DNA from 3 places in the Streptomyces sp. NPDC053750 genome. Region 3 is predicted to be linked to each of the others. Evidence: riboswitches for the same ligand, from Rfam matches in the RefSeq annotation. Region 3 holds a riboswitch; each other region holds the start of a gene.
What was found. Region 3 has a riboswitch for thiamine pyrophosphate ahead of ACIGO6_RS30735 (thiamine ABC transporter substrate binding subunit). Riboswitches for the same ligand answer to the same signal wherever they lie in the genome.
Positions count from the first base shown of each region.

Region 1 (5,867 bases), on a different contig from region 3:
CCAACTCATAGAGATGCGGGGGCTGGGTAGCGCCGTTCAGGACGGGAGCCACCCAGCCCACCATCACTCAGTCCGCGATCGGCAGATACACCCGGTTGCCCGCGGCGGCGAACTCCTTCGACTTCTGGGCCATGCCCTCCTCGATCTCCGCCCTGCTGCCGCCGTGCTCACGACGGATGTCCTGCGAGATCTTCATCGAGCAGAACTTCGGCCCGCACATCGAGCAGAAGTGCGCCGTCTTGGCGGGCTCGGCCGGCAGCGTCTCGTCGTGGAACTCCCGTGCGGTGTCCGGATCGAGAGCCAGGTTGAACTGGTCCTCCCACCGGAACTCGAAGCGGGCGTCCGACAGCGCGTCGTCCCACTCCTGGGCGCCTGGATGCCCCTTGGCAAGGTCGGCGGCATGGGCGGCGATCTTGTAGGTGATGACGCCGGTCTTGACGTCGTCGCGGTTGGGCAGACCCAGATGCTCCTTGGGCGTGACGTAGCACAGCATGGCCGTGCCCCACCAGGCGATCATCGCGGCACCGATGCCGGAGGTGATGTGGTCGTACGCGGGCGCGACGTCCGTCGTCAGCGGTCCGAGCGTGTAGAACGGAGCTTCATCGCAGATCTCCTGCTGAAGGTCGATGTTCTCCTTGATCTTGTGCATCGGAACGTGTCCCGGGCCCTCGATCATGGTCTGTACGTGGTGACGCTTGGCGATCGTGTTGAGTTCCCCGAGCGTGCGCAACTCCGCGAACTGGGCCTCGTCGTTGGCGTCCGCGATCGATCCCGGCCGCAGACCGTCGCCGAGCGAGTAGGTGACGTCATAGGCGGCGAGGATCTCGCAGAGCTCCTCGAAGTTCTCGTACAGGAACGACTCCCTGTGGTGCGCCAGGCACCACGCCGCCATGATCGAGCCGCCGCGCGAGACGATGCCGGTCTTGCGGTTCGCGGTAAGAGGCACGTACGCCAGGCGCACACCGGCGTGGACCGTCATGTAGTCCACGCCCTGCTCGGCCTGTTCGATGACCGTGTCCTTGTAGATCTCCCAGGTCAGCTCCTCGGCCCGGCCGTCGACCTTTTCCAGGGCCTGGTAGAGCGGCACCGTCCCGATGGGGACGGGGGAGTTGCGCAGCACCCATTCGCGGGTGGTGTGGATGTTGCGGCCGGTGGACAGGTCCATGACCGTGTCGGCGCCCCAGCGGGTCGCCCAGGTCATCTTCTCGACCTCCTCCTCGATGGAGGACGTCACCGCCGAGTTGCCGATGTTGGCGTTGACCTTCACCAGGAAGCGCTTGCCGATGATCATCGGCTCGATCTCCGGGTGGTTGACGTTGGCGGGCAGTACGGCACGGCCCGCCGCGATCTCCTCGCGGACCACTTCCGGCGAGACGTTCTCCCGGACGGCCACGTACTCCATCTCCGGAGTGATCTCACCTCGTCGCGCATACGCGAGCTGAGTCACCGCCGAGCCGTCCCGGCCCCGGCGCGGCTGGCGCGGTCGCCCGGGGAAGACCGCGTCGAGATTGCGCAGGCCACCGCGGGGGGAGGTGTGCTTGATCCCGTCGTCCTCCGGGCGAACGGGACGGCCCGCGTACTCCTCGGTGTCGCCGCGAGCGATGATCCAGTTCTCCCGCAGCGGCGGCAGCCCCCGGCGGACGTCGGTGTCGACGAGTGAATCGGTGTACGGGCCCGAGGTGTCGTAAAGCGTGACCGACTGCCCGTTGGTGAGGTGCACCTGACGGACCGGCACCCGCAGATCGGGGCGCGAGCCCTCGATGTACGCCTTGTGCCAGCCGATGGACTTCCCGGCCGCCACGGAGGTCTCCTCGTCGGCGGAGTTCTGCGTGACGGCAGGCGTGCGTGCGTCCTTGATGGTCATGAGACCTACTCCCTACGCCGGCATTACCCGGTAACAGGTTCGGCGGTCGACGCAGCGGTTTCCGTCTGCCGACGCTTCGTGGGCAACATCACTCGGCTTCGGTGACGTTTCCCGTGAAACATCGCTGGGACGGAGGTCAGCGCCCTCTCAGCCCGGTGCTCCGAGCTCCCGCGTGTACAAAGGTGCCCCCACGCTAGCGTCAATTCGGGCGCGGTGAACAGAGGGCCCCCCTTGTTCTTGCGATGATCGGTCGGTGACCACACCGCAGCATCCCCCCTTCCCGCCGCACAACTCCCGCCCCGGACCGGGCGCCGAAGACGGCAACGGCCACGGAGACGGGCAACACGGCACCGGCGGTCCTGGGAGCTCCGCCGGCTCGGGCGGCCACGGCGGTGGCCACGGCGGCCCGGGCGGACACGGAGGCGGTCTCGGTGGCCCGGGCGGACACGGAGGCGGTCTCGGTGGCCCGGGCGGACACGGAGGCGGTCTCGGTGGCCCGGGCGGACACGACGGCGGCCACGGGCACTCGCACGCCCATGCTCACGGGCCGGCTGCGCCCGTCTCCCGGCATCTGCGGAAGGTCATCGCCGCGGTCCTCATCCCCTTCGCCGCGGCGGTACTGGTCGGACTCGCGGTGCTGTGGCCGGGCGGAGCCCCGCCGCACGAACGCACCGGAGTCGGTTTCGACCGGCAGACGCAGCAGGCCACCGTCACCAAGGTGGTCGGGCTGAGCTGCCAGTCCGTCAACGCCTCGGGGGGCACCCCGACCGGCGACACCTCCACTGCCCAGGGTTCCTCCGCGGTGCAGCAGGCGGAGGGCGACTGCAAGCGGGCGACGATCCGCGTCGACACCGGACAGGACAAGGGCCGTACGTTCTCCGAGATCGTGCAGCCGGATCAGTCACGGCAGTTGCACGAGGGCCAGAAGGTCGTGGTCGCCTACGAGCCCTCCGCTCCCGAGGACCTGCAGTACTCGGTGACCGACATCAACCGCCGGCTGCCCTTGGCGCTGCTCGCCGGCATCTTCGCGCTCGCCGTGGTGGTGGTCGGCCGGCTGCGTGGCCTCATGGCACTGGTCTCGCTGGCCATCAGCTTCCTGGTGCTGAACTTCTTCATCCTGCCCGCGATCCTGCAGGGCTCGAACCCCCTGGTCGTCGCGGTGATCGGGTCCAGCGCAATCATGCTGATCGCGCTGTATCTGTGCCACGGTCTGTCGGCCCGTACCTCCGTGGCGGTGCTCGGCACCCTGATCTCTTTGGTACTGATCGGTGTGCTCGGTTCGCTGTTCATCGGCTGGGCCGCGCTCACCGGCAACACGGACGACAACACCGGCCTGATCCACGGCCTGTATCCGACGATCGACATGAGCGGTCTGCTGCTCGCCGGCGTCATCATCGGTTCGCTCGGTGTCCTCGACGACGTGACGGTCACCCAGACGTCCGCGGTCTGGGAACTGCACGAGGCCAATCCCTCGATGGGCTGGCGCGGGCTGTACCGCGCGGGCATCCGTATCGGCCGCGATCACATCGCCTCGGTCGTCAACACGCTCGTCCTCGCCTACGCGGGCGCCGCGCTGCCGCTGCTGCTGCTGTTCTCGATCGCTCAGAGCGGTGTGGGGACGGTCGCCAACAGCGAGCTGGTCGCTCAGGAGATCGTGCGCACGCTGGTCGGCTCGATCGGCCTGGTGGCGTCGGTGCCGGTCACCACGGCCCTCGCAGCCCTCGTCGTGTCGGCCGACCGACCGGCGACACAGGCCGCCGGAACGACGCCGGGCGCCGGTGCGGCCCCGGTCCGCAGCGGGCGGGGCCGCCGACGCAAGCGCTGACGGAGCGTTTCGCCCGGCTCGGCAGCCACGGCGAAGCGTTACACCACCGCCGTGGCTGCCGTAACGGTTCAGCCCGCGCTCTGTTCCTCTGCCAGGATGCGGTCCAGGGCCTCGTCGAGGTGGGCGTCGAAGTCGGCGAGCGCACCTTCCTGTCCCAGCGGCACCAGCTTGTCGGTCCGGTCGAGAAAGGCCACGAGGGGCGCTGCGGACGAACGGAACAGCGCCTGGTCACTGCCGACCTGAAGGCGGATCAGCACCTCGGCCAGCGGCTCCGGGTCGACGGGTGCGATGCGCACGTCACCGTCACCGCACGGCCGGCCCACTCCGTCGACCAGCAACTCCCGGCCGAACGCCCAGGTCACCGGGGCGTCTCCGGGCAGATGAAACGTCAGTCGCACGGCATAGGGATCACAGGTTTCGTACCGCAGCTCCACCGGGATACGGAAAGAGAGCTCCTCGGACACGAGAAAGCTCATCATGACCTCTGCCTGCACGGACTCGCCCATCGCCTACCCCGTCATTCGCCGTCGACTGGCCGGGAATCAAACCTCTAACACTGGTGGCATCTTGCTCAACGTACACACCAGATCACAAGGAGTGAGTTTTCAGATACTGATAGAGATCGCGAGGGACCCCAGGAGCCGTCCCACCTCGTCCTGCAGCCGCTGGGCCGCGGGCACCAACCGGTCGGCCTGGTGGGAGGGCAGGGAGATGGCCATCGTCACGGCCGTGGTGCCGACCGTGATCGGGATCGCCGCGCAGACCGTTCCCAGGGCGTACTCCTGGCGCTCGGTCACCGGCGTCATCCGACGCATGCGCTCCAATCGTTTCAGCAGACTGCTGTCGTCACGCACCGTGTACGGGGTGACGGGCTGCACCGGGTAGCGGTCCAGGTGGTCGCGGCGGGCCTCCTCGTCCAGCTGCGACAACAGGCACTGCCCAATGGCGTGCGCATGCCCGGTCTCACGGAAGTCCGCCCACTCCTCGACCGCCGGAGTGCCCGGAGTGTCGGAAACGCACATGATCTCGATCTCGCCGTCGCGATACCTGGCGTAGTACACGGGTACGCCGATCGCGTCGCGACAGCTTGCGAGCGCGTCGACCACCGTGCTGCGACGTTTCTGCTCGGCCCCGCTGCTGCTCAGCCGCTCGGCGGCCTCGCCGAGGAAGAACAGACCCTTCTCGCGGCGCAGATAGCCCTCGTGCACGAGGGTGCGCAGCAGGTGGTAGGCCGTGGGCAGCGCCAGCCGCGTCTCACGAGCCAGTTGCTTGGCGGGGGCGCCGTACTCGTGCTCGGCGACGCACTCCAGGAGGCGCATCGCCCGCTGCACGGAGCCGATGAGTGTCGCGCCGGACGGCTCCGGGGAGGGAGCCGTGGGGGATGTCCGAGGCGTCGAGTGGGGCTGCACGGGCAGTGCGTGCAAGGCTGCGAATGCGGTGTCAGCCGTGGCCAAGGGTCACTTCCGTAACGCGAGGAGGCAGTCCGTGCGGGGAGCACGGGTGGGGGTACGCCGCTCGCGGGGTCGCCCCCGCGTGGAGTTTCCGGACTCTAACCGTCGGTCACCGCTCGCCGACGGTCTGTCCGGGAAACTTCCCCCGCGCGAGGGAACCGGTGATTCCTGTTACCGTCACCGGTTTCCCACGCACCTCACCAGTCGCTGCGCGACGACGAACTCGACATGAACTTGCGTACGACGTAGATCAGTCCACCGACGAGCGCGACGAAGACCAGCAGCTTGAACAGCAGTCCGATCACGAATCCGACCACGCTGGCGATCATCCCGCCGAACACGACGAGGGCGATGACCGGCACCGCGACCCACTTCACCCACCACGGCAGTCCCGTGAAGATCTCTCGCATCGCCCTCGTCCTTACCTTCCGCCCGTCGGATGCCAGGTCCTGCGGGGGCCCGGCATCCCGCTGGGCATCTCGTGATGTCCTGCACTCGATGCTAGGGCCGTCAGGCCCCCGGCAGAGCCCTGAGCATCCCTTGTCTGCCCCTGACCGGTCCCCTAGGGAACCCGCACGCCCCGGTCAGCTCTCGGGCGGAGAGAACACCACGAGGACCCGGAGATCCTCGCTGATGTGATGGAACTTGTGGGCGACCCCGGCCGGCACGTAGACCACGCTGCCGCGGGCGACCTGGGTGGTCTCCATGCCCACGGTGATCGCGGCCC
Region 1 is NZ_JBITXB010000004.1:479,211-485,077, reverse strand. Features, by position in the region: gene thiC (phosphomethylpyrimidine synthase ThiC) at 68-1,864, opposite strand; TPP riboswitch at 1,857-2,046, opposite strand; gene ACIGO6_RS14960 (YibE/F family protein) at 2,118-3,689, shown strand; gene ACIGO6_RS14955 (SsgA family sporulation/cell division regulator) at 3,758-4,195, opposite strand; gene ACIGO6_RS14950 (IclR family transcriptional regulator) at 4,295-5,020, opposite strand; gene ACIGO6_RS14945 (DUF5326 family protein) at 5,338-5,550, opposite strand; gene ACIGO6_RS14940 (cupin domain-containing protein) at 5,725-5,867, opposite strand, start outside.
Region 1: linked by a shared signal. The riboswitch ahead of thiC (phosphomethylpyrimidine synthase ThiC) and the one ahead of ACIGO6_RS30735 (thiamine ABC transporter substrate binding subunit) in region 3 are both predicted to bind thiamine pyrophosphate.

Region 2 (5,867 bases), on a different contig from region 3:
GGTGCATCACCTTCAGCGCGAGCACGCGGTCCAGGCGGGTGTCCACGGCCCGGTAGACCGTGGCCATCCCGCCGACCGCGATCCGCGCCTCGACGCGGTACCGGCCGTCGAGCACCTGCCCGACGAGAGGGTCCTGAAGGGTCGTGTCCACGCAGGCGAGTGTACGAGCCACCACGGACACCCGACGCCGCCGCGGACGATGGCGGCCGCTACTGCAGCGGACCTGTGACGCTTCCCACGCACGGTCGGCCGACGACGGCGACGAACCCCCACGGGCAAGGTCCACCTCTTGTCCGACCGGAACGGGCGGTGCGCGGGTGGGTGACGAAGCCCAGGACAGCGCAGGGTCACTGAAAAGCGGGCCGCTCCGGATCCAGCACCGCCAGGCCCTCCGCAGGAGAGGACGCCTCGGCGAAGTGCCGCCGCGGAATCCGCCCGGCCCGCCGGGCCAACCTCCCCGCCTCCACCGCGAACCGCATCCCCTCCGCCATGAGAACCGGCTCCTGCGCCCGCGTCACCGCCGAGGCGAGCATCACACCCGCACACCCCAGCTCCATCGCCAGCGCCACGTCCGACGCCGTACCGGCCCCCGCGTCCAGGATCACCGGCACACGCGCGTGCTCCACGATCAGCTCGAAGTTGTGCGGGTTGCGGATGCCGAGCCCCGACCCGATCGGCGAACCGAGCGGCATGATCGCCGCACACCCGACGTCCTCCAGCTTCCGCGCGAGGACCGGGTCGTCGTTCGTGTACGGCAGCACCGTGAACCCGTCGTCGACCAGCGTCTCCGCCGCGTCCAGCAACTCGATCGGGTCCGGCAGCAGGGTGCGCTCGTCGGCGATGACCTCCAGCTTGACCAGATCGGTGCCGAGGGCCTCGCGTGCGAGACGGGCGGTGAGGACCGCCTCCCCGGCGGTGAAGCAGCCGGCCGTGTTCGGCAGCACCCGGATGCCGAGCTTCTCCAGCACCGACAGCACGGACCCGTGCACCGAGGCGTTCACGCGCCGCATCGCGACGGTCGTCAGCTCCGTCCCGGAGGCCACGAGGGCCCGCTCCAGCACGTCGAGGCTGGGCGCCCCGCCCGTACCCATGATCAGGCGGGAGCCGTACGTCGTGTCGCCGAGGACAAAGGGATCGTCGGCCATGGTCAGCCTCCTTGGACGGCGGTGAGGACTTCGACGCGGTCGCCGTCGGCCAGGGCGGTGGCGGACCACTGCGCGCGCGGGACGACGGTTTCGTTCAGGGCGGCGGCCACTCCGGACGGCGCGGCGGTGAGCGTGCCCACCAGGGCGTCCAGGGCCGTACCGGGAGCCACCTCGCGCGGCTCGCCGTTGACGGAGACGGAAATGGTCATGCGGACTGCTCCGAGAGTGCGGGGGCGGCGCTGAAGCGCCGGGGGGTGAAGGGACGGGCCTCGGCCGGGAGCTCCCCCGTGGTCAGGGCGTGCGCCATGGCGTCGCCGGTGACCGGGGTGAGCAGGACGCCGTTGCGGTAGTGCCCGGTGGCCAGCAGCAGCCCCTCCAGCCCGGTCGGGCCGAGCAGCGGGGCGTTGTCCGGGGAGCCGGGGCGCAGGCCCGCCCGCGTCTCCGTCAGGGGCAGCTCCGTGATGCCGGGAACCAGCTCGTGGGCGTCGCGCAGCAACTCGTAGACGCCGCCCGCGGTCACCGTCGTGTCCCAGCCCAGCTCCTCGGTGGTGGCGCCGACGACGAGCTCGCCGCTCTCCCGGGGCACCAGGTAGACGGCGTTGCCGCGCACCACGGCACGCACCGTCCGGTTCAGCAGCGGCCCGTGCGTCCGCGGCATCGTCAGCCGCAGCACCTGCCCCTTCACCGGCCGCACCGGCGGCAGCACGGCCTCCGGGACGCCCGCGAACCGCCCGCTCAGGCTGCCCCCGGCCAGCACCACCTGCCCCGCCTCCAGCGCGGTGCCGTCGGCCGTGACGACCCCCGTGGCCCGCTCGCCGCCGTGCCCGAGAGTGAGCCGGTCGGCCCACACGCGGTGGAAGACCACGCCCGCGCGTTCGCAGGCGGCCACGAGCGCGCCGGCCAGGCGCCGGGGGTCGATCTGGTGGTCGCCGTCCACCCGCAGCCCCCCGCGCACACCCGGCGCGAGCATCGGCTCCAGACGCCGGCACTCGCGCCCGGACAGCCACTCGGACTCCAGGCCCGAGCGCTGCTGGAGCGCGTGCAGTTCGCGCAGGTGGGCGCGGTCGTCGGCGTCCAGGGCGACGGCGAGGGTGCCGCACCGCCGGTAGCCGAGGTCGTGCCCCGTCAGATCGGTGAGCTCCGCCGCGAACTCCGGATAGCGGCGGGCCGAGGCGAGGTTCAGCGCGAGCAGGGTCTGCTCGCCGTAGTGCAGTTCCGTGACGGCGGCCAGCATTCCGGCCGCCACCTGGGCGGCCCCACCGCCCGGTTCGGGGTCCACGAGGGCCGTGACGAGTCCGCGCTGCGCGGCCCGCCAGGCCGTGACCAGGCCGATCACACCGCCCCCTACGACGAGGACGTCCGCGGCACGCGAGGACGTACGCGGTGATGTGCGAGATGACGACATGGGCGTCCAGCCCCTCCCTTCGCCGGCATGACCCGGATCAGGTTCGTACGGTCGGAGGCCGCCAGCCTCCCTCTCAGCCCGGTGCGTCCGGGCTCCCGCGAGTGCTTTACGTTGGCCACCCTAGCCCGCAGAGCGCAGCACTTGTAAGGGAGCCTCCCCCGTGGCCCGTTCACTCGACGGTCTCGTCCTCGCCCCCGTCGCCGACCAGGCGCCCGGCCAGGTGGGTACCCGCACCCGGTTCCTCTATCACGAGCAGGACGGCGCCGTATGGGCCGAGTACGAGGGCGGCGACGTCGTCCGCGGCCGTCTGGTGGGTACCCGGGACGGCGACCGGCTCGACTTCCGGTACGTGCAGCTCAAGACCGACGGCAGCACCTCGTCGGGACACTGCCTGTCGACCGTCGTCGAGCTGCCGGACGGGCGGGTGCGCCTGGACGAGACCTGGGAGTGGGAGTCGCAGCAGGGCAGCGGGACGAGCGTCGTGGAGCAGGTCACTGCGCACGAGCACTGACTGACCTTTCGTCAGGTGTCTAAGGTGATCAGGTGAGCGAGCAGACGCAGGAGCACGGACACGGACACGGACACGGGCCGGCGCAGGAGCAGGAGCAGGAGCAGGAGCAGGAGCAGGAACGGGCAGCGGGCGGCGAGCGCCGTGTGGTCGTGGTGGGCGCCGGCATGGCCGGTGTGCAGACCGCGGTCGCCCTGCGGGAGCAGGGCTTCACCGGCTCCGTGACACTGATCGGCGCGGAGCCGCACCAGCCGTACGACCGCCCCCCGCTGTCCAAGGCCGTCCTGCTCGGCACGGCCGAGGGCTCCGCCTTCGACGTCGACTTCGAGGCGCTCGGCATCACGCTGCGGCTCGGCTGCGAGGCCCTGGGCCTGCGTCCCGGCGAGCACCTCCTCGACACCTCCGCCGGCCCCGTGCCGTACGACGTCCTCGTCCTCGCGACCGGCGCCGAACCGAACCGGCTGCCCGGCACCGAGGGCGTGCAAGGCGTGCACCTGCTGCGCACCCTGGACGACGCCGAACGGCTGCGCCCGGTGCTCGCCCGGCAGCACGACATCGTGGTCGTCGGCGCCGGCTGGATCGGCGCCGAGTTCGCGACCGCCGCGCGCGAGGCGGGCTGCGCCGTGACCGTCGTGGAGGCCGCCGACCGGCCCCTGGCCGACGCGCTGCCCGCCGAGGTCGCCGCGCCGATGACCGCCTGGTACGCCGACGCCGGCGCCGTACTGCGCACGCACGCGCGCGTGGAGCGCGTCGAGCCCGGCGACGCCGGGGGGACCGGTCACGTCGTCCTCGACGACGGCTCCCGGCTGCCCGCCGGCGCGGTCGTCGTCGGCATCGGCGCCCGGCCCGCCACCGCCTGGCTCGCCGGCTCCGGGATCGGCCTCGGCGCGCACGGCGACGTCCTGGCCGACGACCGCCTGCGCACCTCCGCGCCGGACGTCTACGCGGTCGGCGACTGCGCGTCCTTCCCGTCGGGCCGCTACGGCGAGCGGCTGCTGGTGCACCACTGGGACAACGCCCTCCAGGGCCCGCGCACGGTCGCCGCCGACATCATCGGCGCCGCCACCGGCGAGGCCCCGGCGGCCTACGACCCGGTGCCGTACTTCTGGTCCGAGCAGTTCGGCCGCTTCGTCCAGTACGCCGGGCACCACACGGCCGCCGACACCACCCTGTGGCGCGGCGACCCCGCGGGCCCCGCCTGGACGGTCTGCTGGCTGCGGGAGGACCGGCTGGTCGCCCTGCTGGCGGTGGGCCGCCCCCGTGACCTGGCCCAGGGCAAACGCCTGATCCAGGCGGGTACGGTGCTGGATCCGCGGCTGCTGGCCGACCCGGCGAGGCCGCTGAAGGCGGCGACGGCGTAGTCCGGCCGCCCGGTCCGTAGCCCGGGTCGGCCGGGTCCGGCTTCCGACTGTCAGTGGCAGATGGCAGGCTTGTGACGTGACCGAGATTGACGCAAAGATCGATGCTCTCGTGCCTGCCTGGCTCACCGTCCCCGACATCGCCGAGATGCTCGGCGTCGAGGTGACCCGCGTGCGCCAGCTGATCAAGGAAGGCCAGCTCATCGCCGTACGCCGCGGTGAGAACCGCGCGCTGCACGTCCCCGCGGCCTTCATCGACGAGGACAAGGTCGTCAAGGGCCTGGTCGGAACGCTGACGCTGCTGCGGGACGACGGCTTCACGAACGAGGAGATGCTGGAGTGGCTCTTCACTCCCGACGAGAGCCTGCCGGGCACGCCCGCTCAGGCGCTGAGTGAGAACCGCGGCACGGAGGTGAAGCGCCGCGCCCAGGCGCTCGCCGTCTGACCCGACCCACCACGCCCGGCGCACGGGCACCGTGGACCCCAGGGTCCCGGGGCTCGTGCGCCGACGCCCGTGACCGGTCGGCGCCGCCCGACACCCCGTTCGTAGTCTGTACCCGATCCGCAGGGCCGCGGGCCGGCCGCAGCCCGTAAGCCGAGGGCGCGCGGCCCGCCGTGGGCCCACGCCACCGACCCGGGGGGACACCCGCATGCCCGACACCGCCTCGACCGCCCGCACCCGGCTCGCCGACGCCCTGCTCTACCTGTGCACGGACGCCCGCCGCGACCAGGGCGACCTGCCCGAGTTCCTGGACGCCGTGCTGGCCGCCGGCGTCGACATCGTGCAGTTGCGCGACAAGGGCATGGAGGCGGGGGAGGAGCTGGAGCACCTCGAGGTCTTCGCCGACGCCTGCGCCCGCCACGGCAAGCTCCTCGCGGTCAACGACCGCGCGGACGTCGCCCACGCCGCCCGCGCCGACGTACTGCACCTGGGGCAGCGCGACCTCCCGGTACCCGCCGCCCGGGCGATCCTCGGCGACGACGTCCTCGTCGGCCGCTCCACCCACGCCGAGGCCGAGGCCGCCGCTGCCGCCACCCAGGAGGGCGTGGACTACTTCTGCACGGGGCCGTGCTGGCCCACCCCCACCAAGCCGGGCCGCCACGCGCCGGGCCTCGACCTGGTCCGGTACACGGCGTCCCTGGGCACCGACCGCCCCTGGTTCGCCATCGGCGGCATCGACCTCGGCAACCTCGACGAGGTGCTGGCGGCGGGCGCCCGGCGTGTCGTCGTCGTCCGCGCGATCACGGCGGCGGACGACCCGGGCGCGGCGGCCGCCGAGTTCGCGAAGCGGCTGCGGGAGGCGTAGGCGGGCCGGGCGCGTGCCCGAGGCATGTGTCCAAGGGGTGGACAACAACTCGACAAAGCGGACAAATGTCCCGCATCCGGTTGGGGGACCGCCGCCCCCTGGCTAACCTGCCCGTATGGCCCTCGGAACCGCATCCACCAGGAC
Region 2 is NZ_JBITXB010000001.1:1,017,468-1,023,334, forward strand. Features, by position in the region: gene pknB (Stk1 family PASTA domain-containing Ser/Thr kinase) at 1-151, opposite strand, end outside; gene ACIGO6_RS04525 (thiazole synthase) at 348-1,145, opposite strand; gene thiS (sulfur carrier protein ThiS) at 1,148-1,348, opposite strand; gene thiO (glycine oxidase ThiO) at 1,351-2,550, opposite strand; TPP riboswitch at 2,548-2,659, opposite strand; gene ACIGO6_RS04540 (hypothetical protein) at 2,711-3,061, shown strand; gene ACIGO6_RS04545 (NAD(P)/FAD-dependent oxidoreductase) at 3,205-4,419, shown strand; gene ACIGO6_RS04550 (Rv2175c family DNA-binding protein) at 4,496-4,861, shown strand; gene thiE (thiamine phosphate synthase) at 5,067-5,723, shown strand; gene metF (methylenetetrahydrofolate reductase [NAD(P)H]) at 5,839-5,867, shown strand, end outside.
Region 2: linked by a shared signal. The riboswitch ahead of thiO (glycine oxidase ThiO) and the one ahead of ACIGO6_RS30735 (thiamine ABC transporter substrate binding subunit) in region 3 are both predicted to bind thiamine pyrophosphate.

Region 3 (5,867 bases):
ACGGTCGCGCCGACCACGTTGTCGAAGCCGAGGAAGCGGGCCACGAACGCGTCGGCCGGGCGCTGCCACACCTCGAGCGGCGTCCCCGACTGGGCGATCCGCCCGTCCCGCATCACCACGACCCGGTCGGCCAGCGCGAAGGCCTCGCCCTGGTCGTGCGTCACGGCGAGCACGGTGGTGCCCAACCGGCCGAACAGCTCCCGCAGTTCCACCACGAGGCGCTCCCGCAGTGAGCGGTCCAGCTGGCCGAGCGGCTCGTCCAGCATCAGCAGCCGGGGCCGGGGCGCGAGGGCGCGGGCCAGTGCCACCCGCTGCTGCTCACCGCCGGAGAGCGCGGCGACGGACCGGCGGGCGGCGCCCGGCAGCCCGACCAGCTCCAGCAACTCGGCGACCCGGTCCTGCTGCTCGGCGCGGGAGGCACCGTGCATCCGCGGTCCGAAGGCGACGTTCCCGGCCACGTCCCGCTGCGGGAACAGCTGGTGGTCCTGGAACATCAGCCCGACCTCGCGCCTGTGCGCGGGCACCCCGGACTGGTCGCGCCCGTCGAGCGTCACCCGTCCGGCGTCCAGCGGCTGGAGCCCGGCGACCGCCCTCAGCAGCGTCGACTTGCCGCTGCCGCTGGGCCCGAGCACGCACACCACCTCGTGCTCGGCGACCTCCAGGTCGACGGCGTCGAGCACGGCCCGCCCGCCGAAGCGGACGGTCGCGCCTTCGAGGCTCAGCAGGCTCGACGGCATCTAGAACTCCCCGCTCCGGTCGGTCCGCAGCCGCTCCAGTACCACCAGAGCCACGGCGCACACCAGCATCAGAATCGTCGAAAGGGCCATCGCCTGGCCGTAGTTCATGTCCCCGGGCCGCCCCAGCAACCGCGCCACCGCGACCGGCAGCGTCGGATTGTCGGGCCGCGCGATGAACACGGTCGCCCCGAACTCCCCGAGCGACACCGCGAAGGCGAATCCGGCCGCGACCAGCAGCGCCCGCCGCACCATCGGCAGATCCACCTCGCGCCACACCCGCCACGGCGACGCCCCGAGCACCGCCGCCGCCTCCCGCAGCCGTCCGTCCACCGCCCGCAGCACCGGCAGCATGGTCCGTACGACGAAGGGGACGCCGACCAGTGCCTGCGCGAGCGGCACGAGGATCCACGACGCCCGGAGGTCCAGCGGAGGCTCGTCCAGCGCGATCAGGAACCCGAAACCGACGGTCACGGCGGACACCCCGAGCGGCAGCATCAGCAGCGCGTCGAAGCCGCGGACGAAGCGGCCCGCGTCCCGCCGGGTGAGCGCGGTGGCGGCCAGCGCGCCGATCACCACGGCGATGACGGTGGCGGCGACGGCGTACTGGAGGGAGTTGCCGATCGCCTCGATCGGCGGCACGAGGAAGGCGCCGCCGTCCTCGCGGGTCAGCGCCCGGTAGTAGCCGAAGCCGGGTGCGCCCAGCGACCGCTCCACCAGCACGGCGAGCGGCAGGACCAGCAGCACGGCGACGGTGGCCAGAACCCCGGCGAGCAGCGCCCACTGCCCACTCCCGCGCGGTCGGCGCGCGGTCGTGGCCGCGTCCACCAGCCGCAGGGCCGTCTCCCGCCGCCGTACGGTCCAGGCGTGCACGGCGAGGATGGCGGCGACCGCCACGAACTGGATCAGCGTGAGCACGGCGGCCGTGGACAGGTCGAAGATCTGGGAGGTCTGCCGGTAGATCTCCACCTCCAGGGTGGAGAAGGTGGGCCCGCCGAGGATCTGGACCACGCCGAAGGAGGTGAAGGTGAACAGGAAGACCATGAGCCCGGCGGCGGCGACGGCGGGGGCGAGCGCGGGCAGGGTGACCTGCCGCCAGGCCTTCAGCCGTGAGGCGCCGAGCATCCGCGCGGCCTCCTCCTGCCGCGGGTCGAGCTGCGACCACAGGCCGCCGACGGTGCGGACGACGACGGCGTAGTTGAAGAAGACGTGCGCGAGGAGGATCGCCCACACCGTGGTGTCCAGGCGCACGCCCCACAGCTCGTCGAGCAGCCCGCCGCGCCCCACCAGGGCCAGGAACGCCGTACCGACGACGACCGTCGGCAGCACGAACGGCACGGTCACCACCGCCCGCAGGACCTGTTTGCCGGGGAAGTCGAAGCGGGCGAAGACGTACGCGCCGGGCAGTGCGATCAGCAGCGTCAGCGCGGTGGACGCCAGCGCCTGCCAGGTGGTGAACCACAGCACGTGCCGCACGCCGGACTGCGCGAGCACCTCCCCGATCCGCCCGAACTGCCAGGCTCCGTCGATCTTCAGTCCGCGTGCGACGATCGCGGCGACGGGGTAGGCGAAGAACACCGCGAAGAACGCGACGGGCACGGCCATCAGGGCGAGCCGCGCCGCGCTCCCGCGTCGCCGGCCGGTGGCGGCCTCGGCCGCCGCGCCCTTGGCTACTTCAGTACGAGTGAGGTCCACGACTCGACCCACTGGTCACGGTTGTCGGCGATCTCGTCCGGGTCCATCGTCCGGGGGTCCTTCACCTCGGGCGCGTGCGCGGTGAAGTCGGCGGGCAGCTTCGCGTCCCCGGCCACCGGGTGGACGAACATGTTCAGCGGCATGTCCTCCTGGAACTGCTTGCCGATCAGGAAGTCGATCAGTGCCTTGCCGCCCTCGGGGTTCTTCGCGTTACTCAGCAGCCCGGCGAACTCGATCTGCCGGAAGCAGGTCCCGGTCGCCACGCCCGTGGGCGCGGTGTCCGGCTTCGGGTCGGCGTAGATCACCTCGACGGGCGGGGAAGAGGCGTAGGAGACGACGAGCGGACGGTCGCCCTTCGCCTTCTTGCCGCCCGCGGAGCCGGAGAACTCCTCGTTGTACGCCTGCTCCCAGCCGTCGACGACCTTGACGCCGTTGTCCTTGAGCTTCTTCCAGTAGTCCTGCCAGCCGTCGTTCCCGTACTCGGCGGCGGTGCCCAGCAGGAAGCCGAGGCCGGGCGAGGAGGTGGCGGCGTTCTCGGTGACGAGCAGGTTCTCGTACGCGGGCTTGGTGAGGTCGTCGAAGGAGTCCGGCGGCGTCAGCTTGTGCTCGCTGAAGTACGCCTTGTCGTAGTTGACGCAGATGTCGCCGTAGTCGACGGGCGTGACCCGGTGCTTGTCCCCGTCGACGCGGTACCGCGCGTCGACCCGGTCCAGGCCCTTCGCCTCGTACGGCTGGAACACCCCGTTGTCCAGCGCCCGCGACAGCAGCGTGTTGTCGACGCCGAAGAAGACGTCGCCCTGGGGGTTGTCCTTGGTGAGGACGGCCTTGTTGACGGCCTGTCCGGCGTCGCCGTCCTCGAGGACCTTGACCTTGTAGCCGGAGCTCTTCTCGAACGCGGCGATGACGTCCTTCGACGCCGCCCACGAGTCGTGGCTGACCAGGGTGACGGTCTTGGCGTCGCCGGAGCCCTTGCCGTCGCCGTCGGACGACGACCCGCACGCGGCCAGGCCGCCGACCATGCCGAGGCCTACGACCAGGACGGTGGCCTTCTTGGTGATGCTCACTGAATTCCTCCTGGGTGACCAGGAGAAGACGCGGCCCTGCCCGGGAACCCCTGACGAGGATCCCGGGCAGGGCGCAACAGCTCGAGTGGTGACCGATCTCCCTACCCAGAATGACCTGGGCCAGGTTCGGAGGGTCTGCGGCCGGTGCCGCACTCTCAGCGCTGTGGCGCTCCCCTGTCGGAATATGAAGATGTACTGGCGTTTGAAGATGTACTGACGCCGGTCAGGTTACCTCTCGCTCGCGGCGAGCTGACCGCACGCCCCGTCGATCTCCTGGCCACGGGTGTCCCGGATCGTCACCGGCACACCGTGGGCCGCGATGGCCTCGACGAACGCCTTCTCGTCCTCGGGCCGCGACGCGGTCCACTTCGAGCCGGGCGTGGGGTTGAGCGGGATGAGGTTGACGTGCACGGGCCTGCCCTTGAGCAGCCGCCCGAGCCGGTCACCGCGCCACGCCTGGTCGTTGATGTCCCGGATCAGCGCGTACTCGATCGACAGCCGGCGCCCGGACTTCGCCGCGTACTCGAACCCGGCGTCCAGCACCTCGCGCACCTTCCAGCGGGTGTTGACCGGGACGAGGGTGTCGCGCAGCTCGTCGTCGGGCGCGTGCAGCGAGACGGCGAGGCGGCACTTGAAGCCCTCGTCGGCGAAACGGTGGATCGCCGGGACGAGACCGACCGTGGAGACGGTGATGCCGCGCTGGGACAGCCCCAGCCCGTCCGGCTCGGAGTCGGTGAGGCGGCGGATGGCCCCCACGACGCGGTTGTAGTTGGCGAGGGGCTCGCCCATGCCCATGAACACGATGTTGCTGAGCCGCGCCGGGCCCCCCGGCACCTCTCCGTCCCTGAGCGCGCGCATCCCGTCCACGATCTGGTGCACGATCTCGGCGGTCGACAGGTTCCGGTCCAGGCCGGCCTGGCCGGTGGCGCAGAACGGGCAGTTCATGCCGCAGCCGGCCTGGGAGCTGATGCACATGGTGACCCGGTCCGGGTAGCGCATGAGCACGGACTCGACGAGCGTGCCGTCGAACAGCTTCCACAGCGTCTTGCGCGTGGTCCCCTCGTCGGTCGACAGGTGCCGCACGACCGACATCAGCTCGGGCAGCAGCGCCTCCTGGAGCCCCTGGCGCGAACCGGCGGGGATGTCGGTCCACTGCTCGGGGTCGTGCGCGTACCGCGCGAAGTAGTGCTGCGAGAGCTGCTTCGCACGGAACGGCTTCTCGCCGATCGCGGCGACGGCCTCCTTGCGCTCGGCAGGCGTGAGATCGGCAAGGTGCCGCGGCGGCTTCTTGGCTCCGCGGGGGGCGGCGAAGGTGAGCTCACCGGGGGCAGGACGGGCCACGGTCGGACAACTCCTCAGGACGGCGGGCCTGTGGCAACACCCCCGCGCGGCGGGGAGGACGGCAGAGCCATGCCGAAGCCAGGAGACCTCACTGGATCACCCCCGCATCGGCGGGGACACACGGAAGGGCCCGCAGCCACACGCCACGGGCCCTTCCAGGCTACCTGATGTCTGTCAACCCGAACCGACGAAGATCACCAGCAACAACCACACCACCGGCGCCGTGGGCAACAGCGAGTCCAACCGGTCCATGATGCCGCCGTGGCCCGGCAGGAGCGTGCCCATGTCCTTGATGCCGAGGTCCCGTTTGATCATGGACTCGCCGAGGTCGCCCAGCGTGGCGCTGACGGCGACCGCGAGGCCGAGCAGCAGGCCCTGCCACCAGGTGCCGTCGTCGATCAGGAACTGCATGCACAGCGCGCCCGCCACCATCGCGAACGCCACCGCTCCCAGCAGGCCCTCGCGGGTCTTGCCGGGGCTGATGCGCGGCGCCAGCTTGGTCCTGCCGAAGCGCCAGCCGACGGCATAGGCACCGGTGTCGCTGACGACCGTCAGTATCAGGAAGACCAGGACGCGCCACGCCCCGTCGTCCGCCATCAGCATCATCGCGACGAACGTGGCCAGGAACGGCACGTAGAAGGCGGCGAAGAGACCCGCCGTGACGTCCTTGAGATAGCCCTCCGGCGGTTGGGACATCCGCCATACGAGGACCGCCAGCGCCGTGAGCGCCATGGCGACCCAGGCCCCCTCGGCGCCCCGCACGTACCCGGCGACGACCATCGCCGCGCCGCCGACCGCGAGCGGCACGAGCGGCGCCTTGATGCCCTTGCGCTCCTCCAGCCGCTTGGTCAGCTCCCACAGGCCCACCACGACGGCGACCGCGACCACGCCGACGAAGACGGCCTTGACGACGAACAGCGACGCGACGATCACCACTCCGAGCCCGACACCGACGCCTATCGCGGCACCCAGGTCGCGCCCCGCGCTCTTCTTCTGCGGCTGCGGCTGCGCCGGCTGCGGGGCGTCGGGCATG
Region 3 is NZ_JBITXB010000013.1:118,742-124,608, forward strand. Features, by position in the region: gene ACIGO6_RS30725 (ABC transporter ATP-binding protein) at 1-737, opposite strand, end outside; gene ACIGO6_RS30730 (ABC transporter permease) at 738-2,429, opposite strand; gene ACIGO6_RS30735 (thiamine ABC transporter substrate binding subunit) at 2,405-3,493, opposite strand; TPP riboswitch at 3,574-3,679, opposite strand; gene rlmN (23S rRNA (adenine(2503)-C(2))-methyltransferase RlmN) at 3,722-4,834, opposite strand; gene ACIGO6_RS30745 (phosphatidate cytidylyltransferase) at 5,009-5,867, opposite strand, start outside.